3 regions of the Neobacillus sp. S1227 genome follow, and region 3 is predicted to be linked to each of the others. Evidence: riboswitches for the same ligand, from Rfam matches in the RefSeq annotation. Region 3 holds a riboswitch; each other region holds the start of a gene.
The links. Region 3 has a riboswitch for S-adenosylmethionine ahead of ACZ5AE_RS06080 (methionine ABC transporter ATP-binding protein). Riboswitches for the same ligand answer to the same signal wherever they lie in the genome.
Positions count from the first base shown of each region.

Region 1: another riboswitch for S-adenosylmethionine. It lies ahead of ACZ5AE_RS24315 (O-acetylhomoserine aminocarboxypropyltransferase/cysteine synthase family protein); the one in region 3 lies ahead of ACZ5AE_RS06080 (methionine ABC transporter ATP-binding protein).
Region 2: another riboswitch for S-adenosylmethionine. It lies ahead of ACZ5AE_RS23910 (methionine biosynthesis PLP-dependent protein); the one in region 3 lies ahead of ACZ5AE_RS06080 (methionine ABC transporter ATP-binding protein).

Region 1 covers NZ_AP038276.1:4,822,952-4,832,947, forward strand. Annotated here, with positions in the region: gene sufC (Fe-S cluster assembly ATPase SufC) at 1-610, opposite strand, end outside; gene ACZ5AE_RS24300 (MetQ/NlpA family ABC transporter substrate-binding protein) at 986-1,828, opposite strand; gene ACZ5AE_RS24305 (methionine ABC transporter permease) at 1,853-2,521, opposite strand; gene ACZ5AE_RS24310 (methionine ABC transporter ATP-binding protein) at 2,514-3,539, opposite strand; SAM riboswitch class I at 3,662-3,768, opposite strand; gene ACZ5AE_RS24315 (O-acetylhomoserine aminocarboxypropyltransferase/cysteine synthase family protein) at 3,894-5,210, opposite strand; SAM riboswitch class I at 5,280-5,384, opposite strand; gene ACZ5AE_RS24320 (SCP2 sterol-binding domain-containing protein) at 5,466-5,822, opposite strand; gene ACZ5AE_RS24325 (nuclease-related domain-containing protein) at 6,067-6,981, shown strand; gene ACZ5AE_RS24330 (thioredoxin family protein) at 8,491-8,805, opposite strand; gene ACZ5AE_RS24335 (toprim domain-containing protein) at 8,814-9,170, opposite strand; gene ACZ5AE_RS24340 (YusG family protein) at 9,316-9,555, opposite strand; gene gcvH (glycine cleavage system protein GcvH) at 9,664-9,996, opposite strand, start outside.
Region 2 covers NZ_AP038276.1:4,745,682-4,755,677, reverse strand. Annotated here, with positions in the region: gene ACZ5AE_RS23920 (bifunctional homocysteine S-methyltransferase/methylenetetrahydrofolate reductase) at 1-283, opposite strand, end outside; gene metC (cystathionine beta-lyase) at 305-1,468, opposite strand; gene ACZ5AE_RS23910 (methionine biosynthesis PLP-dependent protein) at 1,468-2,580, opposite strand; SAM riboswitch class I at 2,663-2,775, opposite strand; gene ACZ5AE_RS23905 (helix-turn-helix domain-containing protein) at 2,874-3,221, opposite strand; gene ACZ5AE_RS23900 (polysaccharide biosynthesis protein) at 4,085-5,914, shown strand; gene ACZ5AE_RS23895 (DegT/DnrJ/EryC1/StrS family aminotransferase) at 6,047-7,156, shown strand; gene ACZ5AE_RS23890 (YveK family protein) at 7,224-7,973, shown strand; gene ACZ5AE_RS23885 (CpsD/CapB family tyrosine-protein kinase) at 7,960-8,640, shown strand; gene ACZ5AE_RS23880 (tyrosine-protein phosphatase) at 8,744-9,511, shown strand; gene ACZ5AE_RS23875 (beta-1,6-N-acetylglucosaminyltransferase) at 9,600-9,996, shown strand, end outside.
Region 3 covers NZ_AP038276.1:1,202,482-1,212,477, reverse strand. Annotated here, with positions in the region: gene ACZ5AE_RS06115 (nitrate reductase subunit alpha) at 1-138, shown strand, start outside; gene narH (nitrate reductase subunit beta) at 128-1,630, shown strand; gene narJ (nitrate reductase molybdenum cofactor assembly chaperone) at 1,630-2,229, shown strand; gene narI (respiratory nitrate reductase subunit gamma) at 2,245-2,940, shown strand; gene ACZ5AE_RS06095 (hypothetical protein) at 3,102-3,320, opposite strand; gene ACZ5AE_RS06090 (MetQ/NlpA family ABC transporter substrate-binding protein) at 3,420-4,259, opposite strand; gene ACZ5AE_RS06085 (methionine ABC transporter permease) at 4,279-4,953, opposite strand; gene ACZ5AE_RS06080 (methionine ABC transporter ATP-binding protein) at 4,943-5,956, opposite strand; SAM riboswitch class I at 6,053-6,157, opposite strand; gene ACZ5AE_RS06075 (NAD(P)/FAD-dependent oxidoreductase) at 6,347-7,462, opposite strand; gene ACZ5AE_RS06070 (vWA domain-containing protein) at 7,548-8,144, opposite strand; gene ACZ5AE_RS06065 (hypothetical protein) at 8,242-8,721, shown strand; partial or broken gene ACZ5AE_RS06060 (gas vesicle protein) at 8,938-9,228, opposite strand; gene ACZ5AE_RS06055 (gas vesicle protein K) at 9,251-9,514, opposite strand; gene ACZ5AE_RS06050 (gas vesicle protein) at 9,486-9,725, opposite strand; gene ACZ5AE_RS06045 (GvpL/GvpF family gas vesicle protein) at 9,725-9,996, opposite strand, start outside.

The sequences.
Region 1 (9,996 bases), 2.2 Mb from region 3:
TAATAATTAAGCAGCCGAAATCTTCACCGCGCATTTCGTTGACACCTTTCGATACTACCTTCAAGGCATCGATATCAAGTCCGGAGTCGATTTCATCGAGAATCGCAATCTTTGGCTCTAACATCATTAATTGCAGGATTTCATTGCGCTTTTTCTCACCGCCGGAGAAGCCTTCATTAAGGTAACGCTGCGCCATATCCAGATCCATTTCCAGGTATTCCATTTGCTTATCCATTTTACGAATGAATTTCATTAAAGAAATTTCGTTTCCTTCGCCAAGACGGGCGTTAATCGCTGAACGCAAGAAGTCAGCATTGGTTACACCATTAATTTCGCTTGGATATTGCATGGCTAAAAATAGTCCAGCACGAGCGCGCTCATCTACTTCCATTTCTAAAACATCTTGACCATCAAGCGTAATGCTTCCGCTTGTTACTTCATATTTAGGGTGACCCATGATAGCAGAGGATAATGTAGATTTACCCGTTCCGTTAGGACCCATAATGGCGTGAATTTCGCCGCCTTTTATTTCAAGGTTGACACCCTTTAAAATTTCTTTCCCATCAATTGCTACATGCAGATCTTTGATTGTTAAAGTTGATCCAGCCATATTCATACCTCCGAAAATGTATTGTATCTTTGCAGACAGATTTTTTTAAGATCTTCCGCATTCATTCTCACTTTATTCTCATTACAATCTTATAACAAATAGAATTTGTTAGCAACTTTTTAATAGTAATAACTAGCATGTATTTTCAGTCAGAACATGCTAAATGAGAATAGCAGGAAGCTTTTAAAGAAAATTCAGATAAAGACTTTTTATGTAATACAAGCCCGAATAAAATGATACCTTATTTTTTGCGAAATTGCCATGGTTGGTTATGACATCTATTTTTTACTGAACAATGTGCTTTCATGTACTGAATGCAGAAAAGCCAGTGATTCCTCACTGACTTTCCTTCTGGTGTACTTACCTATTTATATATTATTCAGAAACTGGTACAACGGCACCTTTGTATTTTTCAAGGATGAAATCTTGAATTTCTTTTGAATGAAGGACATCCACAAGAGCTTTAATGGCTTTCTTATTTTCATCACCTTTGCGAACTGTAATGATGTTTACATAAGGTGATTCTTTGCCCTCAAGTGCAATAGCGTCTTTCATTGGATTTAGTCCGGCCTGCAGCGCATAGTTTGTGTTGATCAGAACTGCATCTGCTTCGTCATTTTCATATACTTTTGGCAGCATTGCCGCTTCTACATCCGTTTTGAACTTTAAGTTTTTAGGATTTTTCGCAATATCTTCTACTTTAGCAGTAGTTTTATCAATGCCTTCTTTTAAGGTAATTAATCCTTCATGGTCAAGAAGGGAGAGCATACGTCCATGGTCAGCAACGGAGTTACTCATGATAATGGTTGCTCCATCTGGCAGCTCTGATAATTTTTTGTATCGTTTTGAATATACACCGATTGGTTCAATATGAATGCCGCCAGCATTGACAAAATCAAAGTCTTTGTTTTTCGCCATTTGATCTTTTAAATATGGAACGTGCTGGAAAAAGTTCGCATCAAGGTCACCAGATGCTAATGCTTTATTTGGAGTCACATAGTCATTAATTACTTTAACTTCAAGATCAATGCCTTTTTCCTTTAAAAGAGGCTGAGCTTTTTTCAAGATTTCTGAATGGGGAACCTGGGATGCCCCTACTACCAATTTTGTTTCTTTGCTTCCTTTACTTTCGTTATCTTTAGAAGCATTGTCTTTTCCGCAAGCTGCTAGTGAAAAAATAACGAGTAATGCTGATACGAAGATGAATAATTTTTTCATTTTTGTTCCTCCTGTTTATGTTGTTTATCTTTTATCAATCAATCCCGTGATTTTATCCCCGATAAATTGGATGATAAAAACGATGATTAATATAAATATGGTAGAGTATACCATTATTTGTGTATTGTAGCTTTGGAAGCCTTGTAAATAGGCTAGGTTTCCAAGTCCCCCAGCACCAATAACACCGGCCATGGCGGTATAGCCTACTAAGGCAATTCCTGTTACGGTAATCCCTGATATTAAGGCAGGCAGCGATTCAGGAATTAATACTTTGTAGATAATTTGCCAATCAGTTGCTCCCATCGATTTGGCTGCTTCGATAACCCCTTTATCGATTTCCCTTAGTGCAATTTCCACCATTCTTGCGTAAAATGGTGCTGCCCCGATAATTAATGCTGGTAAGGCAGCATTTGCCCCTAGCATTGTGCCCATTAAGATAACAGTAAAAGGAAGCAGTAAAATGATCAAAATGATAAATGGGATGGACCGAAAGATGTTTACGACAGCTGCGACTATTTGATTAATAATGCGATTTTCCCAAAGGTTCCCTTTGCCTGTTAAAAATAATATAAGTCCTAGAATTAACCCGAGAATGAAGGTAAAGATGACTGAAATGGCCGTCATATAAAGGGTTTCTTTTGTTGCTTCCCAAATGCTTGCCCAATCGACATTATAGAACCACGAATCAAGCATTCTCGATCACCTCCACTCCTACCTGTTGTGAACGAATAAAATCAATCGCGCCATTGACGTCCTCTTCGCTCCCATCAACATGAATGAACAGGGTCCCATACGAACCACTTTGTGTCTGAGAAATTTTCCCTTGGAGAATATTTACCGTTACATTGTGGTGACGGATTAAATTGGTAATGACCGGATGCTCAGCTGATTCTCCAATAAAGGTTAGCTGGACAATACGCCCGGAGTGGTACCGCTCGAGCAAAAGTTCCACTGTTTCCTTCGTTTCTTCCGGTTCAGTTACCTGCTGAACGAATCGCTTCGTAATCGGTTGTTGCGGATTTTTAAAGACATCAAGTACCTGACCAAGTTCCACAATCCGTCCGCTTTCCATAACTGCAACCCGATGGCATATTTTCCGGATGACATGCATTTCATGGGTGATCAGAACGATTGTTAGACCAAATTTTTTATTAATATCTACTAAAAGGTCGAGAATGGAGTCTGTTGTTTGTGGATCGAGTGCAGAAGTCGCCTCGTCACATAACAATACCTTTGGGTTATTGGCAAGGGCTCTCGCAATTCCGACGCGCTGCTTCTGCCCGCCGCTTAGCTGCGAAGGGTAAGCGTCTCCTCTGCCTTCAAGACCTACTAACTTGATTAACTCATCAACTCGTTTTTTTCTTTCCGGTGCGCTTACACCTGCAATCTCCAATGGAAAAGCAATGTTTTCGCTGACTGTTCTTGACCAAAGCAAATTGAAGTGCTGAAAAATCATGCTGATTTCCTGACGAGCTTTTCTAAGTTCTGCACCCTTTACTTTTGAAATCTCCTTACCCGCCACGTTAACTGTTCCTTCCGTAGGCAGCTCGAGACCATTTAACATACGGATTAAGGTACTTTTACCAGCCCCGCTATATCCGATCACACCGAAGATTTCTCCCTCTTTTATATCCAGGTTTACTTCATCAACTGCTTTTAACTGTCCCTGCTTAGTAGAGAAAAGCTTTCGTACATTTTTAATTGAAATCATTGAATCACCTACTTCTTATCCTTATTATAGGATTTGATAATTTTTATGAAAGGATTCTATTTTAGTAAAATAAATAGCCTCTCTGCGCAGGCAGAAAGGCATCATTATCAAATGAATCCTTTCTCCCATCTCTCAAAGCCGTAAGCTTTGTGTGAATTGGCACCATTTCAATAAAATTGACGGTTGCCGGGCTTCATAGGGCACATCCCTCCACCTCTCTCGATAAGAGCAAAAGCTATCCTATATAAAATTAGTCATTCTTTAATACTATTATTATGAAAGTAATCGTATCACGGTTAGAAAGTAGTGTCAACGACAAAATTCTACATATTCAAATAACTTTTTCAAGAAAATTTAGGCATTTGTTGTTAAAGAGGTTAGGCCAGTTGCAGCTTCGATTGCGTCTTCCAAATCTTCTACCAAATCCTCGACATTTTCAATTCCGATGGAAAGACGGATCAAGTCCTCGGAAACACCCGCCGCCTTTAAACCTTCCGCATCCAGCTGCTGATGGGTGGTGCTTGCCGGGTGAATAATTAAGCTCTTGGCATCGCCAACATTGGCCACGTGCGCCCATAAAGTGATGGCATCGATTAATTTCGCACCGGCTTCTCTTCCGCCTTTAATGCCAAATACAACCATGGAGCCAGCGCCCTTAGGCAAATATTTTTGTGCCAAGTCATAGTCAGGATGTGTTGGATGCCCCGGATAAGAAACCCACTCCACCGCTGGATGGTTGTGAAGGTACTCCACGACCTTCTGGGTATTGGCAACATGTTCTTTCATCCGTACGTGTAAGGTTTCCAATCCTAACACGAACTGGAATGCGTTTTGCGGGCTTAAAGCCGGCCCCATGTCACGAAGAAGCTGGACGCGCGCCTTAATAATATATGCTACCGGTCCAAGTGCCTCTGCATACACAAGGTCATGATAGCTTGCATCTGGTGTGGTGAAGCCAGGGAATTTCGGCGAATTCCAATCAAACTTTCCGCCGTCGACGATGATGCCTCCAGTCGTTGTTCCATTACCCAACAGCCACTTGGTTGCGGAGTGAACGACGATATCTGCCCCGTGCTCAATCGGACGGCACAGATATGGAGTCGCAAAGGTGTTGTCTACAATGAGAGGGACACCTGCTTCATGAGCAATATTAGCTACCTTTTCAATATCTAGAATTCTTAAGCTCGGATTGCCGATCGTTTCAGCGAATACGGCTTTTGTTTTGTCCGTAATGGCAGCACGGAAGTTTTCCGGAATCTCTGGATCTACAAACTTCACATTAATCCCGTATTTTGGAAGGGTCACAGCAAATAAATTATAGGTTCCACCGTAAAGGTTGGATGCAGCAACAATCTCATCTCCCGCTTCAGCAATGTTTAAGATGGCCAGCGTAATGGCTGCCATGCCGCTGGCCACTGCCAGAGCGCCAACTCCACCTTCTAGGAGCGATACTCTTTCTTCGAAAACGGTTGTAGTTGGATTGTGAATCCTTGTGTATATGTACCCAGGTTCTGCTAATGCGAACAGGTTGGCAGCATGCTCTGTGCTTTTGAATTGATATGCGTTATTTTGATAGATTGGAACCGCCCGTGCTCCTGTTACCGGGTCTGGTGTAAGACCACCGTGAACACTTAATGTTTCAAACCTTAACTTCTTTTGTTTTTCTGACATAGTTCTAATTCCCTCCCATTATAAAAATAAAACCCATGCTTCCTATAAGAAGATGGGGGTTCTCCGCTCTTCTTATCTTTCAGAGCCTGTTTGCTCTGCTGGATTTAGCACCGTGTGTGGTCTACCGGTTGCCGGGCTTCAACGGGCCAGTCCCTCCGCCGCTCTTGATAAGAATGTTTATTTAGTTCGCCGAACGTTGATTGAATATTCTAAAAAAATAATACCTGAAGTTTAATTCCGAGTCAATACCTTTGATTAAATTATTTTGGCTAGATTGTGTTGGGGTTTTGTTAAATAAAAAAGGGACTCAAGTAATAATATATTTCTTAATGAACCTGTTATGTTCAAGGCCCCGTTTCGATCTAGCACTCTTAACCTCTCTTGCCCTTCAAGTAGCTGCTTGATTTGATGTGATTCACCGTGGATTTGACAATGCACCTGCTCCACTTGTCTGTCATAGAGAGCGAAAATTTCCCCGTTTTTAATAACTAGTTGAAGCAATTGCTGTTCGGTAGTGCTTAGGCTTACCTTTAGTTCTGCGTGCTGAATTAGCGGAAGAATATGCTTTTGGTCTTTGAAGGTTTTTAAAAAGCTATTTACATCTTCTATCATTTTAATCACTCCGAAATTCTCGTCTATAACCATTACTATTCAGCAGTAATTGGTCTATTCCTCTATGAATTGGTCGACATTATCTTCGGACGAGTGGGGAAATATTAGCATTTCCCGAGAAATATGTCGGAAGATGAGGGATGCTGGTAATGTTAACAAAATATTCATACATTCTAATTTGCATTTAAGTAAGTTGGAGTAAAATTGGATATGGGTATTTTAATAGTTTGAAAGGATGTGGACTATGCCTACACCAAAAAAATCACGCCATGAACCAAAGGAGTTACTTGAATTAAGGGCCTTAAACCCGCGGATGAAGCTTTCTGACAAAGACGGGAGAAAGTACTACGCTCTTGAAAAAGGCTATCAAGGAGAAGTAATGTTTGATTCAATTACCGAACGATTGGGGAATAACTGCATCGTATTAAATGGCTTGCTCTTTAAATTGAAAGAAAAGTACTTTCAAATCGATACTGTGATTATTTTTCAAAAAACGATTTACCCCATTGATGTTAAAAATTTTGAAGGAGACTATATTTATAAGTCTGATCCCGACCGCTTTTGTAAAAATGATACCGAAATTGACGACCCTTTCCTTCAATTGTTGAAGGCCGAATCCAAGCTGCGGCAGCTTCTCGAAGAGTACAAATTTAATCTACCGGTTGAATCCTACGTTGTTCATATTAGCCCCACCTTCACTTTATACAATGCACCCCAAAACAATCATGTTATTTTCCCAACACAAATCAATCGCTTCATCAGAAAATTAGAAAATATCCCATCAAACCTGAACGGAGGCCATGAAAGATTGGCTGACCTGTTAATTTCACTGGATCAGGGTGATTATCCAAATGCTACAAAGCCGACTTATAGTTATGAGGAGCTGAAAAAGGGTCCTTATTGTTCGAAGTGCCACTCATTTTCGGTTTCTGTTGGGGAGAGGAAAATGGTTTGTAATACTTGTGGGTGTGAGGAGAGACTAGAGTCGGTAGTGCTACGGAGTGTTGGGGAGTTAAGATTGCTTTTTCCGGAGTTTAAGATTACGACTAATTTGGTGTTTGAGTGGTGTGGAGGGAGCGGCTCTAAAAAGATGATTGGAAGAATCCTAAAGGAACACTACACATTAATGGGATATGGTCAATGGACTTATTATGAGTAATATTTTCTGGCTGTTTTGGAGTCAATAGATCCTTTGGCTACCCTGTTTCCACTTTTGGTTGAATTTCGGTAGCCAATAGCTCTGATTGGCTACCCTGTTTCCTCTTTTGGTTGAATTTCAGTAGCCTATAGCTCTGATTGGCTACCCCGTTTCCACTTTTGGGTGAATTTCGGTAGCCTATAGCTCTGATTGGCTCCCCTGTTTCCTCTTTTGTCTGAGTTTCGGTAGCCAATAGCTCTGATTGGCTACCCTGTTTCCTCTTTTGGTTGAGTTTCGGTTGCCTATAGCTCTGATTGGCTACCCTGTTTCCTCTTTTGGGTGAATTTCAGTAGCCAATAGCTCTGATTGGCTACCCTGTTTCCTCTTTTGTCTGAGTTTCGGTTGCCTATAGCTCTGATTGGCTACCCCGTTTCCTCTTTTGGTTGAATTTCGGTAGCGTATAGCTCTGATTGGCTACCCTGTTTCCACTTTTGGTTGAATTTCAGTAGCCTAGAGCTCTGATTGGCTACCCTGTTTCCACTTTTGGTTGAATTTCAGTAGCCTATAGCTCTGATTGGCTACCCTGTTTCCTCTTTTGCCTAAGTTTCGGTTGCCTATAGCTCTGATTGGCTACCCTGTTTCCACTTTTGGTTGAATTTCGGTAGCCAATAGCTCTGATTGGCTACCCTGTTTCCTCTTTTGTCTGAGTTTCGGTAGCCAATAGCTCTGATTGGCTACCCTGTTTCCTCTTTTGCCTAAGTTTCGGTAGCCTATAGCTCTGATTGGCTACCCTGTTTCCTCTTTTGTCTGAGTTTCGGTAGCCAATAGCTCTGATTGGCTACCCTATTTCCACTTTTGGTTGAATTTCAGTAGCCTATAGCTCTGATTGGCTACCCTGTTTCCTCTTTTGCCTAAGTTTCGGTAGCCAATAGCTCTGATTGGCTACCCTGTTTCCTCTTTTGCCTAAGTTTCGGTAGCCTATAGCTCTGATTGGCTACCCTGTTTCCTCTTTTGTCTGAGTTTCGGTAGCCTATAGCTCTGATTGGCTACCCTGTTTCCTCTTTTGGTTGAATTTCGGTAGCCAATAGCTCTGATTGGCTACCCTGTTTCCTCTTTTGTCTGAGTTTCGGTAGCCAATAGCTCTGATTGGCTACCCTGTTTCCACTTTTGCCTAAGTTTCGGTAGCCTATAGCTCTGATTGGCTACCCTGTTTCCTCTTTTGTCTGAGTTTCGGTAGCCAATAGCTCTGATTGGCTACCCTGTTTCCACTTTTGGTTGAATTTCAGTAGCCTATAGCTCTAATTGGCTACCCTGTTTCCACTTTTGGTTGAATTTCGGTAGCCTATAGCTCTGATTGGCTACCCTGTTTCCTCTTTTGTCTGAGTTTCGGTAGCCTATATCCTTAATTAGCTACCATAATCTCAACTTTATCTTAATCTTAGTAGCCAATACCCCTTTGGCAACTTTGGGACATTATTATGTATGATACAACTTATTTAATAAAAAGCAGACGCCTCACCCGGCGTCTGCTCATCCCTTCAAATACCCCTTTATCTTCTCCAACAAATACGGAACCGAATGAAATGCGTAAAGTGTCTCCACGACACGCCCATTATCAACAAACAACAGGCACGGAACACTTTTAATCTCAAAAGACCGAGCCAGATCAGGGTAGTAGTTTAGGTTCATTTTTCCAATACTAACATCCCCAAGTGCTGCTTCCGCGACTACAAGCATTTTCCCGGCCACTTGGCAGGTCCCGCACATGGGTGTATAAAAGTAAACTACACCGCGTTCACCGCTCTCCCAAAACGTGGAAAATTCATCTCGATTCCATTCGATCATCTGTAACTTCAGCCCATCTCTAAAAACTCTTTATGCACGTCAATGTTTGCCCCCAGCAAAACGGTTGCTAAGTGGTGCTCTGGGGCAGTTGCCACTTCGCGATACATTCGGTCTATATATAAATGCTCTGCATTTGGAAATTCCCTTTTAAAAAGCTTGCGAAGCTTTTCGCCAGCTGCGTCAGCGTCAACAAGAATGTAGACGTCTTTGTCCTCAAGAATATCAATCCATTCATCCAACTTTGTGTGGCTAATGGTCCCGTTGGTACAAATGATCTCAACAGGCTCTTTTAAAATATTCTTGACCTTGTTTTTGTCCGATTTTCCTTCCACAATAAGAACTTTGTCAACAAACGAATCATTCATCATCCATCACCTGATATGAAGTGGTTTACTGTTAACATATTCCAGAATCACTAATACGTGTACACATCTTTGTATGTCAACTATACCATTATTGTTATTTTAAAAATAGGAATTTGCTTATAAGATGATGGAATTCTTTTATTTGTCAGCACCATCCGCCATCATCACAGTCGGTATACTTGGCATCTTTTCCATCTGTTGTGGTGACATGCTGATATATTTTTTGGCCTTCGGCTTCAAAATGATGCTCGAGCTTTATTTGAATATTCTCTGGAAGCTTACAGATGCCGATTGACTGATTTTCCAAAAACAGCTCTAATTCTCCATTTTTGAGCTTGCCCACAACCCTGTCTGTTACGTCTATCTTATGTTGATTCAATGCCATTTTTTCCACCTGCCATAAAATTTTATTTATAGTTTCCCCATTAACGCAGAAGAAAAAGTGGTAATAAAAAGAAAAAGCACCCATATTGGTGCTTTTTCGCTCAAAATATTAATTTTCTTTAATCATTTCTTCGTATTGCTCGGCTGTCATTAGTTCATCCAGCTCGCCATTGTTTGAGACTTCAACCACGATCATCCATGCTTTTTCATATGGAGATTCGTTCACATATTCAGGGCTATCATTCAAATCTTCGTTAATTTCCACAACCTTGCCGCTTACCGGAGAATAAAGTTCGGAAACCGTCTTAACAGACTCGACACTGCCGAATGGCTGTCCGGCATTGATCTCATCGCCAACTTCAGGAAGTTCAACGAAAACAATGTCTCCTAATTCATGCTGCGCAAAGTCGGTAATTCCAACACGCACGCGGTTACCTTCGGT
Region 2 (9,996 bases), 2.2 Mb from region 3:
TCTCGGCGGCTCTTTTGGCAATCTGTACAGCAGCGCTGTTGATATCCTTGACGGAATCTTCCAGGCCGTACCGTCCAAGCTTTAAATAGTTGGCCGCATAAGTGTTCGTTTGAATAATATCGGCCCCTGCATCAATATAGGCTTTATGGATATTCTGAATTTGCTCAGGGCGAGAAAGATTCAATTCCTCAAAACAGGAATCTTTTCCATAGGAATAAAGCATTGTTCCCATAGCCCCGTCGGCAATTAAAATTTGACTTTGTAATTTTTCTAGAAGACTCATCGCTATTCTCCTTAAGAGAGCTTATTTCACCTGTAGCTTTTCCAAGGCTTGTGAAAAATCCTTAATCAAGTCTTCAGGTTTTTCAAGTCCGACTGAAAGTCGCAGCAGACTGTTTTTAATTCCCCTTTTTTCCCTTTCTGCTTGCGGCATGGCGGCGTGAGACATTTTTGCCGGATAGGACAAGATTGATTCTACTGCACCAAGACTGACCGCAAAGACAGGAATTTTTACATTTGACACAAAATTCCGAAGGGCATCCTCGTCAGCCAGTTCAAATGAAAGAACAGCACCCGCACCGCTTGCTTGAGCTTCCTGTAATTCCTTCTCTGGGTGATTTTCAAGTCCTGGATAATATACCTTTTCAATAAGCGGATGCTCTTCTAGGAATTTGGCAATCTCTAATGCGGCTTTCTGTGATTGCTCAAGGCGAACATGAAGAGTTTTTAAGCCTCTCATCACAAGCCAGGCATCCTGTACGCCGAGTACTGCTCCAAACGAATTTTGAAGAAAATAAAGCTGTTTCGCCAATTCCTCGTCTTTAACGACCGCAAGTCCTGCTACCACATCGCTGTGTCCTGAAAGAAACTTGGTGGCACTGTGAAGGACAATATCCGCACCAAGCTCTAATGGCCTTTGCAGAGCAGGGGTAAGGAAGGTATTATCAACAAAAGTCAGGGCGCCAATGGACTTTGCCAGTTCGCTGATGGCTTTGATGTCAGTCACCTTCAACGTCGGGTTGGATGGTGTTTCGACATAAATGGCCTTTGTGTTTGGCTTAATTGCTTGTTTGACTTGTTCAAAGTCGGTCATATCGACAAAGGTATGTTCAATCCCGAAACGTGTCAATACTTGCGTAACCATCCGATAGGTCCCGCCGTATACATCCTCTGTCACAATCACATGATCTCCAGAGGAGAGAAGCAAAAAGGCAGTGGAAATGGCAGCCATTCCTGAAGAGAAGGCAAATCCGCGAACTCCGCCTTCCAGTTCTGCAATAATATCTTCTAATGCTTCCCGAGTTGGGTTTAAACTGCGGGCGTAATCGTATTTTCCGAAACTGTCAATTTCAAATTGATGAAAGGTGGATGCGTGCTGGATTGGAACACTGACCGCTCCTGTTTGTGCATCCATTTTATGACGATTATGAAGAAGCTTTGTTTCAAAACTAAATTCCTCGTGTCCCATCAAACATTCACTCCTTCAACTAATTTTGCAAAAGCTTGCTCTAGGTCAAAAATGATATCTTCTGCGTCTTCAATTCCTACTGAAAAACGCAATAAACGGTTACAGACGCCTTTTGCAATCCGGATTTCTTCAGGAATATCGGCGTGTGTCTGGGTCGCCGGATAGGTGATAAAGCTTTCAGTTCCGCCAAGGCTTTCGGCAAATGAAATTAATTTTATGCTTTGCAGGAACGGATTTACCCACGTTTCATCTTTTAAACGGAACGAAACCATTCCGCCTCTTCCAGGGTAAAGCACATCGGCTACCGCATCGCTATTAGATAGAAATTCGACTACCGCTTTAGCGTTTTTCTCATGTCTTTCCATACGAAGTGATAATGTTTTCATCCCGCGCATTAACAGCCAGGAATCGAATGGGCTTAAAACAGCACCAGCTCCATTATGATGGAAAGCTAATGCTTCACAAAGCTCCTTGCCTTTAGCTACAATAAGCCCTGCGAGCACATCGTTATGTCCTCCAAGGTATTTCGTCGCACTATGCATGACAATGTCTGCACCAAGTGCAATCGGCTGCTGCAGCAGCGGGGTGTAGAAGGTGTTATCCACAATTAACAATACGCCGTGATTCTTGGCAATTTTAGCTATGGCTGCAATATCTGCCTCCTGCATAAGCGGATTGGTTGGTGTCTCTAGGAAGATCGCCTTTGTCTGTGGAGTAATGTTCTTCTCAACCTCTTCTGGGTTACAGGTGTCGACATATTGACTTTTCAATCCCCATTTTTGAAAGCCCTTTTCTAATAAACGGTAGGTTCCGCCATATAAATCCTCGCTAACCAGCCATTCATCACCAGACTGAAATAAGGAAAGAATTGTTAAAATTGCCCCCATTCCAGAGCTGCAGGCAAAGCCTTGATCTCCGCCTTCTAAATCGGCGATAGTTTTCTCAAGCAGCTGGCGTGTCGGATTTCCGGTTCGAATATAATCAAAGCCAGTTGACTGTCCAATCCCCTCGTGCCGGAATGCAGTTGAAAAATATACTGGGGGATTAACGGTTCCTGTTGTAGTTTCACTGCGGTTCCCAATTTGAGCAAGTTTCGTATCGATTTTATACATGGTTGTCTACACTCCTCATTAATATTAAAAAAAGGCCTTCTATAAGAAGAAGACCTTTGCATGTACAACACATCTGTCACTCTTCTTATCTCGCAAATTTGTAACAATTTGCAGGACTTAGCACCGTTTCAATGAAGGTCATTGAAGGTTGCTGAGGTGTCACCGGGCCCTTCCCTCAACCTCTCTTGATAAGAACATATTAATATTTAGATTATTTATAAAATTTACTACACTAAATGAATGGTGTCAATGTATTTTCTTTATTTTCTAATTAAGTTATTTAAGGAAGCGCTTTATTGCTTTTTTTCCCAGAGTTTAAATTTAATATAGTTAATGTATTCTCGAAAATCATCTTTGTCTATTCCATCTTCAATAGCTTTTTCAATAATTTTTTTCCACTCTTCATCTAATGGTTCATTTTCATTAGAATCAAAATCATCTCTATCAAGTCCTGTTAATAAATATTCAATAGAAACATCCAAGGGTTTAGTAACTTTCGTTAAAAAATAAATAGATGGATTTTTATTTAGGTTCCTTTCAATATAACTTAGATATGATTTTGAGACATTTGCAAGTTCAGCAAGCTCTGTAATAGATAAGCCTTTTTGTTTTCGTAAATTTTTTATTCGTTCGCCAATCATAGTAATCTCCTCTTTACCCAAATTTTCAAATTAATCATCAGTTTCAGGAATAGACCTGAAAGAAATTAAAAAACTTTTATTTGGCAGCTATGAAATACCAAAAATAGGCCGTAATGTAAAAATGTTTGCGGGAAAAATCCATTCAGAAAAAATTTTCTATATCCGGGGGTCAGTATTGCTCTTCATCTGTCGTAGTCACTAGCAGGAAGTTGAAGGGAATTCTATTTGTAATACAAGGAAGAAATAATTTGTTTTTTCTTTAAGAATGATTTCTTTACTATTTATATTTATTCTTGGACAATGAAAATTTCACAGTTAATGATATTATAACTTACAATTAATTCTTTTTAAAGAACAAATTAACGATTGAAATTACGAAGGTAGTTGATTTTATATTGGATTTTTTTGGGCTATTGCCGAAATGTTCTTTATTAGGAACGTTTGGTTGTTGTTGGAAATATTTATCTAATGCTGTTCTTTACGAAGAACACTTTGTTTGTTATAATGTGGATATCGAAGTAATAGGAAAAAAGATATGGGGAAATTGGCCAATGATTATATTGTTGGTGTTTTTTGAATAAAAATGTTCTTAATAAATCATTTTTTACTATTATTTAATGAATGGAATGTTAAATAAGTAATAGGTGAGGTCTCCTAACCATTATCAATGGAGACACTCGGTCATGCTGTGGGTTGAAATAAACCTTAGACGCTAGTCGTCAAGAGTGTGACGTGAGGGGGGGTTGGATGCCCCATTTTTAAATTAAAGCTTCTGAATATCCTGCTTCAGAAAGCTGGGTATTCAAAAGCTTTAATTTAAGATGCATTAAACTATTTTTTATGTACTTAAAAGGGGAGAGATTATGACCTATCGTCAAAGGCTGTCATTATTTTTTCTAGTTGATTCATGTGTTGTAATAATAGTGTTATTCATAAGTAGATTTCTAGTTGACGCAACAACAAATGTATTTACCAATCTGAATATCGTCACTTCAATCTCCATTTTATTAAGCCATCACCTCTTTTCTATTATTTTTAAACTCTATAAAAAAGCTTGGCAATATGCCAGTATTGGGGAGTTGCTCGTTATCTTCAAGGTGGTTACATTCACAATCATGACGGCGGCGGTTTTGCAGAAGCTGTTCTTCATTAAAATCGATTTCAGGCTCCTGGCAGTCATCTGGTCCCTTCATATTTTGTTTATTGGCGGCTCCAGATTTTGCTGGCGGATGTTTCGTGATTCCATCATCAATAAAAACCAAAATAAAAGCCTAACACTGATCATTGGCGCAGGATCAGCAGGAACAATGGTTGCAAGACAGCTTTTAAAAAATCGGGACACACATCTTCTTCCAATAGGCTTCATTGATGATGACCCCAAAAAACAAAAGCTTGATATTCTGGGTATTCCTGTAGTCGGGGGAGTTCCTTCGATAGAATTGGCGGTTCGAGACTTAAATATTAAAAACATTATTATAGCTATTCCCTCACTTAGCAGAAAAGACTTAAATGTTATTTTTCACGAATGCGCCAAGACGGCTGCTAAAACGCAAATCCTTCCGATGCTAGAGGATTTGGTGACCGGAAAGATATCTGTTAATCAGTTTCGCGATGTTCAGGTAGAGGATCTTTTGGGAAGGGAGCCAATAGAACTCGATATGGCCTCCATTTCAAAATACACCACGGGGAAAACGGTCCTAGTTACAGGTGCCGGTGGTTCGATTGGATCAGAAATTTGCCGGCAAGTTGCCCATTTTAATCCAAAAAAATTAATTCTTTTAGGCCATGGCGAAAATAGCATTTATACAATTGAAATGGAACTAAAGGAAAGCTTTAAGGGATCACCTATTCAATTCATTACTGAAATTGCCGACATTCAAGATGATATAAAAATAGATACGATTGTACGAATGCACAAGCCGGATGTTGTCTATCACGCAGCGGCTCATAAACATGTCCCCTTAATGGAACGCAATCCTGAGGAAGCAATAAAAAATAATCTGATTGGCACAATCAATATTGCAAATGCTGCATCTGCTCATGACGTAGAAACATTTGTGATGGTCTCCACCGATAAAGCAGTGAATCCTACAAGTGTAATGGGGGCTACGAAAAGATTGGCAGAAATGATTATTCAGTGGATGGCTCAACAAAGCAGAACAAAGTTTGTCGCCGTAAGGTTTGGAAATGTTTTAGGCAGCAGGGGAAGCGTTATTCCATTATTCAAAAGACAAATTGAAAGGGGAGGTCCAGTTACCGTTACCCACCCTGACATGGTTAGGTATTTTATGACTATACCTGAAGCTTCTAGACTGGTCATTCAGGCTGGGGCCCTTGCCAATGGTGGGGAAATATTTGTGTTAGATATGGGGGAACCGGTAAAAATAGTCGATCTCGCCAGAAATTTAATCAAGTTATCGGGAAATTCCGTGGAGGAGATAGGGATTGAATTTACTGGAGTAAGACCGGGGGAAAAGCTGTTTGAGGAACTATTAAAAGAGGAAGAAGTACATGAAGAGCAAATTTATCCGAAAATTTATGTAGGCAAATCCTCTGACTTATTAATAGAGGAAATTGAAGAATTACTTACTCATTTCAATAGCCTTGAGAGACAGGAGATAAGGGACAGGCTTTTAAAAATTGCTAATTATAAAACAGTTCCCATGCCCCCTGTCCAAACCATTTCGGGCTAGTTAAAGTATTGCCCGCTTCCTAATAAATGGCAGGATGATAGATTTAAAACGGTTATTGGAGATTAAATTTTGGGGGTGTTTATTTTGCAGCAAACAACCAAGAAAAGTAAAGTTCTTCTTTCTCCTCCCCATATGAGCGGGGTAGAAATGAAATACATCCATGAGGCATTCGAATCTAATTGGATAGCACCGTTAGGTCCAAATGTTGATGAGTTCGAAAAAGAAATAGCCAGTTTTACAGGTGTCAAGGGTGCTGTTGCCCTAAGTTCAGGAACCGCTGCCATCCATTTAGCCCTTTCATTATTGGATGTTCAAAAAGGGGATATCGTGTTTTGCTCAAGCCTAACATTTGTTGCGTCTGCCAATCCCATTTTGTATCAGGGAGCGGAGCCAGTTTTTATCGACTCGGAACCAGATACATGGAATATGTCTCCGGCCGCACTTGAGAAAGCATTTTTTGATGCTGCTGCTATAGGTAAACTTCCAAAAGCTGTCATCGTCGTAAACCTATATGGGCAATCCGCCAAAATGGATGAGCTTGTTTCCATCTGCCGGAACTACGGAGTTCCCATTATCGAAGATGCAGCTGAGTCACTAGGGGCCACATATAAAGGAAAGGCCAGCGGAACATTTGGAGAATTTGGAATCTTTTCGTTTAATGGCAATAAAATTATAACAACATCAGGCGGAGGCATGCTTATTTCCAATCATTCTGAAGCACTGAACAAAGCCAGATTTTTTGCAACACAGGCCAAGGATCCAGCCCCGCATTATCAGCATAGCGAAATAGGCTATAACTATCGAATGAGCAATATTTTGGCCGGACTTGGGCGCAGTCAGTTAAGTGTTTTGAATGAAAGAGTTTATGCAAGAAGAGCCATTTTTAATACTTATCAGCAGGAGTTAGCTCATCTTCCAGGTGTTTCTTTTATGCCGGAATTAGAGAACGCATTTTCTACTCGGTGGCTGACGGCACTAACTATAGATGAAGGTAAAACCGGCGTCTCCATAAAAGATTTACTAGCCATCCTCGAGTTGGAGAATATTGAAGCAAGACATGTTTGGAAGCCTCTTCATATGCAGCCCCTTTTCAGCAAATGTAAGTATTATCCACATGACGAACATGAAAGTGTTTCGGAAAGACTATTTAAAACAGGAATATGCTTGCCTTCCGGATCAAACATGGCATTTGAGGATCAAATGAGAGTGATTGCATGTATCAGACAAATAATAGATCCCTAATTAAAAATATGTTTATATCTGCAAAGGATAATAATTGAATTTCAGAATCATATAATTGGAGGACGATATGGGAGGCACTATTAGTCTAATAGAAATATTAACAATCCTTTTTAAAAGATGGAGATTAATTTTACTTATAACATTAATGGCAGGATTGATTAGCAGTCTTGTTTCTTTTTATTTAATGACACCGGTATATCAGGCTTCTACTCAAATCCTCGTAAATCAGAAGAATTCAGAAAGTAATTTTGACTATAGTTTATTGCAAGGTAATGTGGATTTAATCAATACGTATAGTGTAATCATAAAAAGTCCGGCTATATTAGAAAAAGTTATTGACAAATTAGACCTTAAACAAACTGAAGAAGAGCTAAATGAAAATATAACTATCACCAGTAAGGAGAATTCACAGGTCTTTTCATTGTCTGTCCAAGACCACGATTTAGCGAATGCAGTTGAAATTGTAAATACTATATCTGAAACATTTCAACAGGAAATCAAGGGTATTATGAACGTTGATAACGTTAGTATTCTTGCGAAAGCAGAAATAAAGAAATATCCTGTACCTGTTAGTCCGCGGCCATTAATAAATATTGCTGTAGCAGTAGTAATTGGGCTTTTGATTGGAATAGGAATCTCCCTGCTATTAGAGTACATGGACAATAGCTTAAAAAACGATCAAGATGTTGCAGCATATCTTAATTTGCCAGTACTTGGATCTATTCAGGCGTTGTCGGAAGTTCAAAAAAAAGGCATCAAAAGACCCACAATACAAAAAACAGGAAGTGAAACTGGTGTTACGTATGCAGAAAAATAAAGAAAAAAAAAGTGTCCATATAGTGGCCCATACCTATCCGAAATCCCCTATTGCTGAACAATATCGGCTCATAAGGAATAATCTGTATTTTTCATCAGTGGATAAAGAAATAAATTCAATTGTTGTCACTTCGCCTGAGCCATCTGACGGGAAATCAACAACTTCGGCAAATCTGGCGATAGTTTTATCACAGCAAGGAAAACAGGTTTTACTTGTGGATGCAGATTTAAGGAAACCATCAGTGCATTATGCTTTTAATGTCAGTAACATAGACGGGCTAACAAACATTCTTACAAAGGAAATTAATATATCTCAAGCAATTGTAAAGTCGTATGTTCCTAATTTAGACATTTTACCAAGCGGCCCAATTCCCCCAAATCCATCAGAATTATTAGGCTCAACCACTATGGAACTAGTATTAAGGGAACTAAAAGAAATGTACGAATATGTCATTTTTGATACACCGCCAACACTCGCAGTTTCAGACTCGCAAATTTTGGCAAATAAATGCGATGGAGTCATTATGGTTGTAGCAAGTGGAAAGACCAAAAGGGACAGGGCCATGAAATCAAAGGAGTTATTAGAGATGGCGGCATCTCCAATACTTGGCGTAGTTGTAAATGGGGTCGAAGGAAAACAAAATAATTATTATGGCCAATATGGGTAAAAAGCTGATCTGTAAATTGGACTTTACATCGCAATAAATCTATGTTTTTAAACAATTTAAGATTAATTATTAATAACTCTTTTATATAAGGGGTACACGGTACATGATCGATATACATTCTCATATTCTTTCTGACCTTGATGATGGTCCCCAAATTCTTAATGAGTGTCTTGATATGGTGAATGCAGCGGTAGAAGCTGGAATTACCCATTTATTTGCTACACCACATCATTTAAATGGACAATATGAAAATCCAAAGAAAGTTATTATGGGGTGTGTCAATGAGTTAAATCAGTATTTAATTAAAGAAAATATTCCTCTTACTGTTCACGCTGGTCAAGAGTTAAGGATTCATCGGGAAATATTTCTCTCATTGGAAAAGGATGAAGTACTCACCCTTGATAATAAAGGTAAGTACTTATTACTAGAATTTCCTTCGGGGGAGATACCCGATTACGCTCATAATGTTGTCTACGAGCTGCTATTGAAAGGAATTACGCCAATAATTGTACACCCGGAGCGAAATAGGGGATTTATTGACGATCATACCCAACTGTTCAATTTTGTTCAGGAAGGAGCTTTAACGCAGCTTACAGCAGGCAGCATAATCGGCATTTTTGGCAAAAAGATTAAATCCTTTTCGGAAAAGATCGTTGAGCATAATTTGGCACATTTTATTGCCAGTGACGCTCATAATACAACTTCAAGGGGCTTCCTTCTTCAGGAGGCAGACAAAACGATTACCAAAAAGTTTGGGATTGACCGAACTTTTTATTTTAAAGAAAATGCTGAGCTTCTTCTGAACGGTCAACAAATATATGTTGAAAAGCCAGTTCCTTTCAGAAAATTTTTAGATGTCTTTAAAATCTAATTATAAATATAGATATAAAACTCACTAAATTGTCGATGGGGTATTTGGGGGGGGAAGGTATTTATTAATTTCTAAGGGGATTATTAGAATGAATACTATACAACGAACAGCATATATTTTGCAAGTCCACACAAATCCAGAACAAGTAAATAAGTTTATTGAACAACTGATTTCAGAAGATTCAGCTGATGTATTTGTCCATATTGATAAAAGAAGCTATGAAAATATGTATCCAAAAATTATCAAAAGCCCATATGTTAAAGTCATTGACCAGAGTATTATTTGTGAATGGGGAGATATAAGTCAGGTAACGACTACTATTCTGCTGCTAAAAGAGGTATTACAGACAAAGATCAATTATGATTTTGTTTGCTTTAGAAGTGGTCAGGATTTACTTGTAAAAAATGGATTTAAAGACTTTCTAATGGAGAACAAAAACAACATATTTCTTTCTTTAAAAGAGGTCAGTAGAAAAAATCTTGGCT
Region 3 (9,996 bases):
TATCCAAAAGCCACGCATATGATTGGTGGTTATTCTCAATTGAGTTACGGATTTAATTATTATGGACCGACTGGTAGTCAAAGGGACACAATGGCGATTATTAGACCGTTGAAGGAGGTCGATTGGCTTGAGGATTAAGGCACAAGTTGCGATGGTCATGCACCTTGATAAGTGTATTGGTTGCCACACTTGTTCTGTTACCTGTAAAAATGTATGGACCAACCGTCCTGGAATGGATTATGTATGGTTCAATAACGTTGAAACAAGACCTGGGGTAGGATATCCAAAGGAATGGGAAAATACCAACCGCTATAAAGGCGGTTGGGTTTTGCGAAACGGTAAATTGCATTTAAGAGCCGGCGGGCCTCTTACAAAATTGGCGAATATTTTTTACAATCCCAATATGGCAGATTTAAATGATTTCTATGAGCCATGGACATATGACTTTCAGCATCTTCACAAACGGGATAAAGGAGAAAGTATACCTGTAGCCCGTCCTCGTTCCATGATTACAGGTAACTATATCGATAAACCAGTTTGGGGTCCAAACTGGGATGATGATTTGGCGGGAGGGAGCGAAACTGTTCCAAATGACCCGAATGTACGAAAACTTCAGGAACACATCAAAACGGAATATGAAAAGACTTTTATGATGTACCTGCCAAGAATTTGCGAGCATTGCTTAAATCCTTCCTGTGTTGCCTCTTGTCCATCTGGTGCTTTATATAAAAGGGAAGAAGATGGCATTGTATTAGTAGACCAGGATGCTTGCCGGGGATGGCGCTTTTGTATGAATGGATGTCCGTATCATAAGGTGTACTATAACTGGAACACGCACAAAGCGGAAAAATGTAATTTCTGTTATCCAAGAACTGAAGCCGGTTTACCAACCATTTGTTCCGAGACTTGTGTAGGTCGAATTCGATATATTGGTGTGGTCTTATATGATGCAGATCGGGTGAAAGAGGCGGCTTCCGTTAAAGATCCTAAAGATTTATATGAATCCCAGCTCTCTGTATTTTTGGACCCATTTGACCCTGAAGTCATCGAGGAAGCAGAAAAACAAGGAATCAATCATAGTTGGATTATAAGTGCACAAGATTCTCCAATCTACAAGATGGCAATAAAATGGAAAATCGCCCTTCCGCTTCACCCAGAATACCGGACATTGCCAATGGTATGGTATGTACCGCCACTTAGCCCAATTATGAATCACATTACTAACGAACAGGATTTAAGTGCGGAAGGCTATATTCCAGCAGTAGATCAAATGAGAATTCCAATGGAGTATTTGGCTTCAATTTTAACTGCTGATGATACTTCTGTTATTCGTAAAGTCTTATTAAAAATGGCAGCGATGAGGGTTTATATGAGGTCGAAAACCGTTGGCGGAGTGGACGAACAAAAATTGACTAAATTAATGGATGAAGCAGGTACCCATAATGAAGAATTAGAAGAGATGGCTCGATTACTTGCAGTTGCTAAATACAATGAACGATTTGTCATTCCGACTGGCCGTCGTGAAATGAATGATGACCTGCATTACAAACAGGGAGCTTGCAGCATTGAAGATTTAGCTCCTCCTGAAGGTATGATGACTTATCCATTCGAAAGAAGTGAAAACGCATAATGAATGAACAAAAAGCGATTTTAATGCTTTTATCGCGCCTCTTGGATTATCCGGATACTCTCTTTTTTGAAGATCAAGAAACAATCATAAGCTTTATTTGCGAGTCTATCAAATCAGAGGATATTCAAAAAGAAGTATTGAATAGAATTGATCCCTTCTATCAAATGTCATCGGTGCAATTGGAACAATTATATGTAGAGACTTTTGATTATAAGGAAAGTACCAATCTATATTTAACTGCACATGAACTAGGAGACAGCAGGAAACGCGGTTTTGCTCTTATCCAATTACAAAAACTCATATCTGAAGCCGGACTTGAATACATCGGACATGATATGGCAGATTATATCCCGATGTTGTTAGAACTTTTGGTGATTGTACCCGAAGAGGAAAAAATCAACAAACTTTTAAAAAGAGTTGCTTACGCCGTCGACCGGATCTTAACAAATCTTCCTGAGGACAATCCTTACAAGAAAGTACTTGAATTAGGGATGATGTATGTTTTTGAAACTCCGGATGCAGAAGAAATCTCTGCTTTAGAAAGACTTCGGGAAGATGCTGACCTGGATGAGCTGCCATATCCACTGATGTATCGCTAAAAAGGAGGGGCTATGATGGAAGTTGTATTTTGGTGGACAATTTTTCCTTATATTTGCGGAACAATCCTAATTATTGCAACATTTTATCGCTTTGTTTTCCGTGGCAAAAGTTGGACTGCGCCTTCAACAGAAATTTTTGAAAAAAAAGGATTGGGAATTGCATCTGTCCTATTTCACTATGGGATTATCTTTGCTTTTGTTGGACACGTAATGGGCGTATTAATTCCACTAAGTGTATACAATGCACTCGGAGTCACAGACCATATCTATCATTTCTTTGCCATAGCAGGAGGTGGTGTTGCGGGTCTCATGGTGGTAATTGGACTAGTTCTCATGCTAATTCGAAAGTTCAATTCACCAAGGGTTCGTGCCCATACTACTTCGACAAGTTATTTCACTATCCTATGGCTTATATTGGTGGCAGGGCTTGGGGCATATATGACGATCGTCTATAATACAACCGTAGGGGCATATGAATACCGTTTATCAATTGGCCCTTGGTTCAGAAGTTTGTTCACATTCCACCCAAGATCGGATCTAATGCTTGGGGTGCCTTTGCTCTTTAAAATTCATATCATTGTGGCATTTATCTTATTTGCTGCCATTCCATTTACAGCCTTAGTCCATATGTTCAGTTTTCCATTAAGATATCCTTCACGGGCTCCGCAACAGTACCGGTCAAGAAATGGTTATAATAAGAATAGCAGGTAGAACTGCTTTAAAAGGTTTTGCCTCATCATATATTTGCTGTTCTTTTGAGAATTAACAAAACAACAATAAAAAGCAGTGCATTTCACAACTGAAGACCGCACTGCTTTTTATTGTAAAGACCTGTTATTATAGGCCTCAATCATTTAATAAATTTATTAATCTTACTTCTCTTTGGTTTCATTTAACTCATCAATTAGCTGTTTCGTCCTTTTCGCATTTCCTTCCGCAAAGTTTTCAAGGCGTTCCTTTAGTTCGTCATTGTCATGAACCCGTTCGGCGGTAATTAAATATGTACGCATCAAATCTTCTTCTATTTCTATAGAATTTTCTAGAATCGCCTCGAGATTTTCCTTTTCTTCATTTCCTTTGAAAAAACTCATTTGAAATCCTCCTTTTTCTTTAGGATTCTCCAATCTTTATTGGCGTATCCAATGAAAAAAGGATATGGATCCACTCCATACCCTTTTTCAATTAAAAGATTATTTTTTCATCCACTCTGGCTTTCCAAAGCCTTTAAACTGTTCGTCAATCACTTTTTCAAAGTCTGCAGATTCGACAACAGCTTTCAGATCTTTTGATAACTGTGAATCTTTGTTGCTTGTTTTAACTGCCACAATATTGCGGTAATTGTCTGCCATGTTTTCAAGTGTTAAGGCATCAAGCAGATTCATTTTTGCTGCAAGAGCAAAGTTTCCTGGTACTGCAGCTAAATCTGCACTTTCAACTGAACGTGGAAGCTGGCCTGCCTCGATTGCTTGGAACTTTAGGTTTTTCTTGTTTTCAGCGATGTCTTTTTCAGATACTTTTAGTGGGTCAGCATCCTTTTTAATTGTGATTAGTCCTGCATCACTAAGTGTATTTAACGCACGTGCAGCGTTAGTTGGATCGTTTGGAAGAGTTACAGTAGCGCCGTCTTTTACATCTTCAATAGATTTAAATTTATTAGAGTAAATCCCCATTGGTGCTGTTGGTACAGAAATAAGTGCTGTTAAATCCATATTGTTTTCTTTTGCAAAGTTTTGAAGGTAAATCGTGTGCTGGAATAGGTTTGCATCGATATCACCATTGTTTAACGCTTTGTTTGGCTGGATATAGTCGCTAAATTCTACAATCTCAACTTTGTAGCCTTTTTTCTCTAAACCTGGTTTGATTGCTTTGTTTACCATGTCACTGTATGGACCGGCAGTGGCGCCAATTTTAATATCTTTTGATTCTGCTGCTTTTTCCTTGCCGCTTGCTGTTTTGTCTTCGGAGTTTCCGCAAGCTGCCAACGCGAATACTACGCAAAGTAATATAATGCTTGTCAACCATTTTTTCATAATAAGTTTCTCCCCTTTTTTATCTTCTTTTATCTACAACTTTGGCGATGTAATCGCCAAGAAGCTGAATGACCTGAACTAAAATAATTAAGATTAAAACTGTTGAAATCATGATGGTATTGTCGTACCTGTAATAACCGAAGCGAATTGCCAAGTCTCCAATACCGCCGCCGCCGACTGTGCCGGCCATGGCCGAGAAACCAACTAAACTAATGAGTGTTAACGTGACACCTGAGATGATACCGGATCTGGCTTCAAGTAAAAGAACATCCTTTATTATCATCCACGGTGTTGCACCGGCTGCAATTGCCGCTTCGATGACACCTTTATCTATTTCTCTTAAGGCAGTCTCCACGATTCTTGCGAAAAATGGAATCGCGGCAACCGACAGTGAAACACTAGCAGCGGTAGGTCCTATGGTACTGCCAACTAGCAAATTAGTCAGCGGAAGCAATGCTACTAATAAAATGATAAATGGAATCGAGCGAACCATATTGACAATAAAACCTAAAATATTCTGGACGGCTCGATTTTCCATAAATAAACCTTTGTCGGTTATGTAAAGCAAAATCCCAACCGGCAAACCGATTACTGTTGAAACCACTAACGATATCGCAATCATATAGATGGTTTGAATAAACGCTTTATTGATATCCGGAATCAGCTCCATCAAATGTGCAAAATCAAAGCCCATTGTGTAGCACCTCCACTTGTGCGGCCCGGCCTTCGATATACTTCAGGGCTTTTTCGATTTCTTCCTTTTGCCCTTTTAGCTCCATGATGAAAATACCAAGCGGCGATTCCTGAATATATTCTATGGAGCCATGCAGGAAGTTTCCTTTTACATTAAATTGTTGAAGAGTATCAGAAATGACTCCCTCTCCAGCAACTTTACCTTTGAAGGTCACTTTAACAATTGGCCCCTGGCAATTATTTAGAATCACTTCTGGAATCTCAAGGGATACAACACTTTCGATAAACTCTTTTGTCAGTGCTGCTTGGGGATGGGCAAAAATATCGTATACCGAACCCTCCTCAACCACTTTTCCATCCTGCATAATTGCCATACGGCTGCAGATTTCCTTAACAACATCCATTTCGTGGGTAATTAACACGATAGTGATGTTGAGTTCTTTATTTATTTTTTTCAAAAGATTTAATATTGACTTGGTTGTTGTTGGATCAAGTGCTGATGTGGCTTCATCACATAGGAGCACTTTAGGATTATTGGCAAGTGCCCGCGCAATGCCGACACGCTGTTTTTGGCCGCCGCTTAGCTGGGATGGGTAGACATTACGTTTATCAGAAAGGCCTACCATTTCGAGTAGCTCTTCGACCCTGCCTCTAATTTGATCCTTCGGCATGTTAGCTGCCTTTAAGGAAAAAGCAATGTTTTCATACACAGTTTTTTGGCTTATTAAATAAAAGTGCTGAAATATCATGCCGATTTTTAAACGGGATGAACGTAATTGCTCTCCTTTAAGGGAGGTGAGGTCATTGCCATCGACCTTTATGCTTCCCGATGTGGGGCGCTCCAAAAGATTGATACATCTGAGTAAGGAGCTTTTTCCAGCACCGGAATAGCCGACGATTCCGAAGATTTCACCTTCTCTAATGGTGAGAGATACATTATCCACACCTTTGACTTCACCTTTTTTCGATTTGTAAACTTTGGTAAGGTTTTTTATCTCAATCATTTTTGATTACCTCATTTTTCCGATATCTAAACTAGACTTTAGGCCTACATAAAAAGCCCCTTTCATCTGAAAGGAGCTCGAAATAGACATTTCGGCGGCTTATCTTTCAGAATGAAATCATTCTGCAGGAATTGGCACCTTCCCTTTTCGGGGGTTGCCGGACGTCATCGGGCCATGTCCCTCGGTCTCTCTGGATAAGAAAATTAAATTAACAAATAATTAAGTTATATTAAGATACTACAAATCTATTCTTATTTTGTCAATCGTCTAAATTATAATGTAATTTAATAGACAGCGTTTTCAATATTGCTATATCAACTTTATTATTGTTTTTAAAATTTTTTTTAAAAGAAAAAAGCTCTTCGAATGAAAAGCTCTTTGTATATAACATTAGGTTAAAGCACCAGCAACACTATAGTTATGAATATCAATTTCCATTTGTTTTCCGAGTGCTAGTTTAGCAAGTTCTGCCCCCAAGTACGGTCCGCTTGTTAATCCAGATGAACCTAAACCATTTGCCACTAAAATCCCTTCAAAATCAAGCAGCCCCCCTATTACAGGAAGAAAACCTGGAGTAAATGGCCTAAAACCTACCCTTGTTTCCAAAATCTTTCCACTCGCTAGGCCTGGAGCAATTGCTAAAGCTTTATTTAAGATTTCTTGGACTCCACCCGCCGTTACACTATTATCAAATCCTGCATCATTTTCGTGTGTTGCTCCAATTACAACACGACCACCTGCAAATGATAGTATATATTGATCAGATGGCGGCATGATAACTGGCCACGAATTTGTACTCATGTCTGCAATATGTAAATGGATGATTTGCGCCTTTTGCGGCCTTACCAAAAATTCAACGCCCAGTGGTCCCAAAAGTTTTTTTGCCCATGCCCCTGCTGTGACAATGACTCGATCAGCAAAAAAAGATTGATCAGATACTTTAACCCCTATGACTTTATTATCGTTACTAATTAATGAGGCATCTCCTTTAACAACTTGGGCTCCATGCTTTACTGCAGCGTTTATAAGTGCATTACGTAAAGCCCGGCCATTTACACGTGCCCCGCCACTAACATATACCGCGCCAAATTCTTCCGACAACGGCGGAAAAAGTCGATTTGTCTCTGCTGGAGACAAAATCGTAATTTCACCGATTTCGGGAGCATCCTCTCGGCGGGTTCGCGCCCGTTCTGCCATTTGTTCCAACTTTTCAGCATCACCATGAATACTTAATGCTCCAACTCGTTTGTAGCCCGTTTCTATTTCCCCTTCCCCTTCAAGCTGTGCGATTAATTCTGGGTAATACCGGGCCCCTCCTTTAACCAACTGATACCAAGCTTTATTACGCCGTTGGGACAACCATGGGCAAACGATCCCTGCTGCTGCGTCAGTGGCTTGACCTGGGTCTTGCCGGTCTACAATGATAACTTTGGCTCCCCATTTGGCAAGGTGATAAGCAGCAGATGCCCCCAATATACCTGCTCCGATTACAATTACCTTTTGCATAACTCACCTCATAGATAACAAAAACTCAGTCATATAGACTGAGCTAAGTAGATACTATATATTTTACACCAAATGCCATACTGCTTTAAAGTTTCTCTGTACGCTGCCTTCTCTCCGCTACTTGCTCACAAACCATATTATACATAACCTCCACACCTTTTTCCGAGGCTTCGAAGTTAAATGCATTTTCAACGTTTATTCCTAAATTATCCGCTTGCTCCTTAGCATCGATGTTTGCACCCAAAAAGATAAATTCCCAATTATATTTCTCCTGTTGATGCTTGATTAATTCTCTCACTTTTTCATAGGTAAATTCTGAGCTTGCATTTTCTAATCCATCAGTGGTGATAACAAATATCACCTTGCCAGGCCGCTTTTCTATATCCGTTTTGGATAAACGATACCCTACATCAAGGATTGATTTCCCCACTGCATCCAACAATGCAGTCATACCTCTTACATAATAATCTTGATCCGTGAGTTTAGCCTTCTTTGCCTCAATTCCATTCCACAATATTTCATATTGGTCATCAAACAAAACAGCAGTGACAAGAGTTTCCCCTTCCAGCTTTATCTGCTTTTTAATAAATCTATTAAACCCGCCAATTGTATCGACTTCGAGCCCAGCCATCGACCCGCTTCGGTCAAGCAGGAAAATAACTTCAGTCAAATTCGTGTTCATCTCTATCATCCTTTCACTATAGTTTATAAAATAATAATAGAGATTTTTATTTGAAAATTGGTCGCCTGATAAGCGACATTTCAAGGGAGAGAGAAACATGCTAAATCATCAACTTTTAATAGAATTGCAGGAATATGTTGAGAGTAGCTTGAACACCGTTACATACTCTATGATGGAGCCTAATGAAATACATAGTATCGAGTTAGAGGACTTTATCAAAAACAAACGCCAGCCGACCTTTAAACAAACTCTATTTAAATTGATAGATAAAAAAGGTGCTGCAGATTCAGAAATATATAAAAGAGCAGGACTAGACCGCAGACACTTTTCAAAAATCCGTTCTAATCCAGAATACCGTCCAAGAAAAAATACAGTGATAGCCCTAGCAATTGCCCTTGAACTAACCAAAAAAGAAACCGACAGACTCTTAAGTTCGGCCGGTTACTCTTTATCTGAGAGTGATACCTTTGATTTAGTCATTCAATTTTGTCTAGAGAAAAAAATTTATGATGTCCATGATGTTAATCATGCGCTGGACTATTTTAGCCTGAAGCCATTGATAGGTGTAACAGAATAGGTTCACAGGAATGCACGTTTCCTGCTTGCAATCCATCTAAAAGATAAAGGGGTGCCTTTTCCTGGCTTTCCCCCATATCTCAACCTCTTATTCTTTTGATGATGGAAGATTATCGGCAGTCCCCAACTGCTGTGGTAACTCATCGTCTAATATTAATTGTTCAGCCCTTCCCTCAGTGGGCTCCACTAATTGAATTTCTTTTTCCGGAGCAGGAAATGATTTTTCTGCCACCAGTTGCTCCAAACGATCGACTCTTTCCAGTAGACGGGCGTGCTCTTCCCCTGTCAATCTGGCCTTGGAAGAATAATACGGGTCATTTACCCACCAGTCCATGCCTATTTCTCTTGCCTTATCAACTGAGGCCACCAACAGCCTGATTTTGATTGTTAATAAATCGACATCCGCCAGGGATATTTTAATATCACCCGCAATGACGACCCCTTTATCCAGGATTTTTTCCAAAACCTCAAGCAAATTTGAAGATTGAGGTGCATGCTGAATGGGCATAATATCTCTCCTGTCGTTAGTCTTACAATAATCTTCCCAGCGGGCCAAGTTCTATATTTAGTTCTTCTTTTTCTAATCCAAAGACAATCTTTAACTCTTCCATTTTTTCTTCCAATCTCATCAGTGTCAGCCCTAATTCCTCCAACTGTTCATCCGTAAGCGAATCACTTTCCACTCTCCGCATAGCCTGACGTTCCATCAGCTGGCGAAGCAATTCGATAATCGTCAGGACTAATTTAGCTAACCCTTGCTCCACACTATTGGAGTCTAGCGGCAAGCGTTCCATTTTCTTTTCCCTCCCTGCTATTCAAACGTTCATAGGAACCAAACGCACTTTCAAAAGATGATATAAGCAGCTTTAGGTCGACAATGATTAAGTCAATATCAGCAATAGAGATCAGGATTTCTCCCCGTACGACCACACCTGTATCAATGATTCCATCTAATAAATCCAAAAGCGTCACTTCTTTATTTTCTAAGGGATGATACCGTTCCATTACACCTTCTCCATTACAAACTTAGCGAAGTGGTATGGCGGCCATGGTCCTGTTACCTGAAATGTACATCCAAATACTTCATAGCTTTTTTCTATTTCAGCCATTTTATTTAAAAATTGTTCCACTTTTCCTTCGAGAATAAGAAAATCATAATTTCCGACCATTTCATCTTTTCTTTCCGTTACTTCTTTTCCCCAATTTTGGCGGAGATTTGAATCATCAATGACGGATTCCAGCTGGAGTAAAATCTCCTGACGCCATTTGGCTTGCT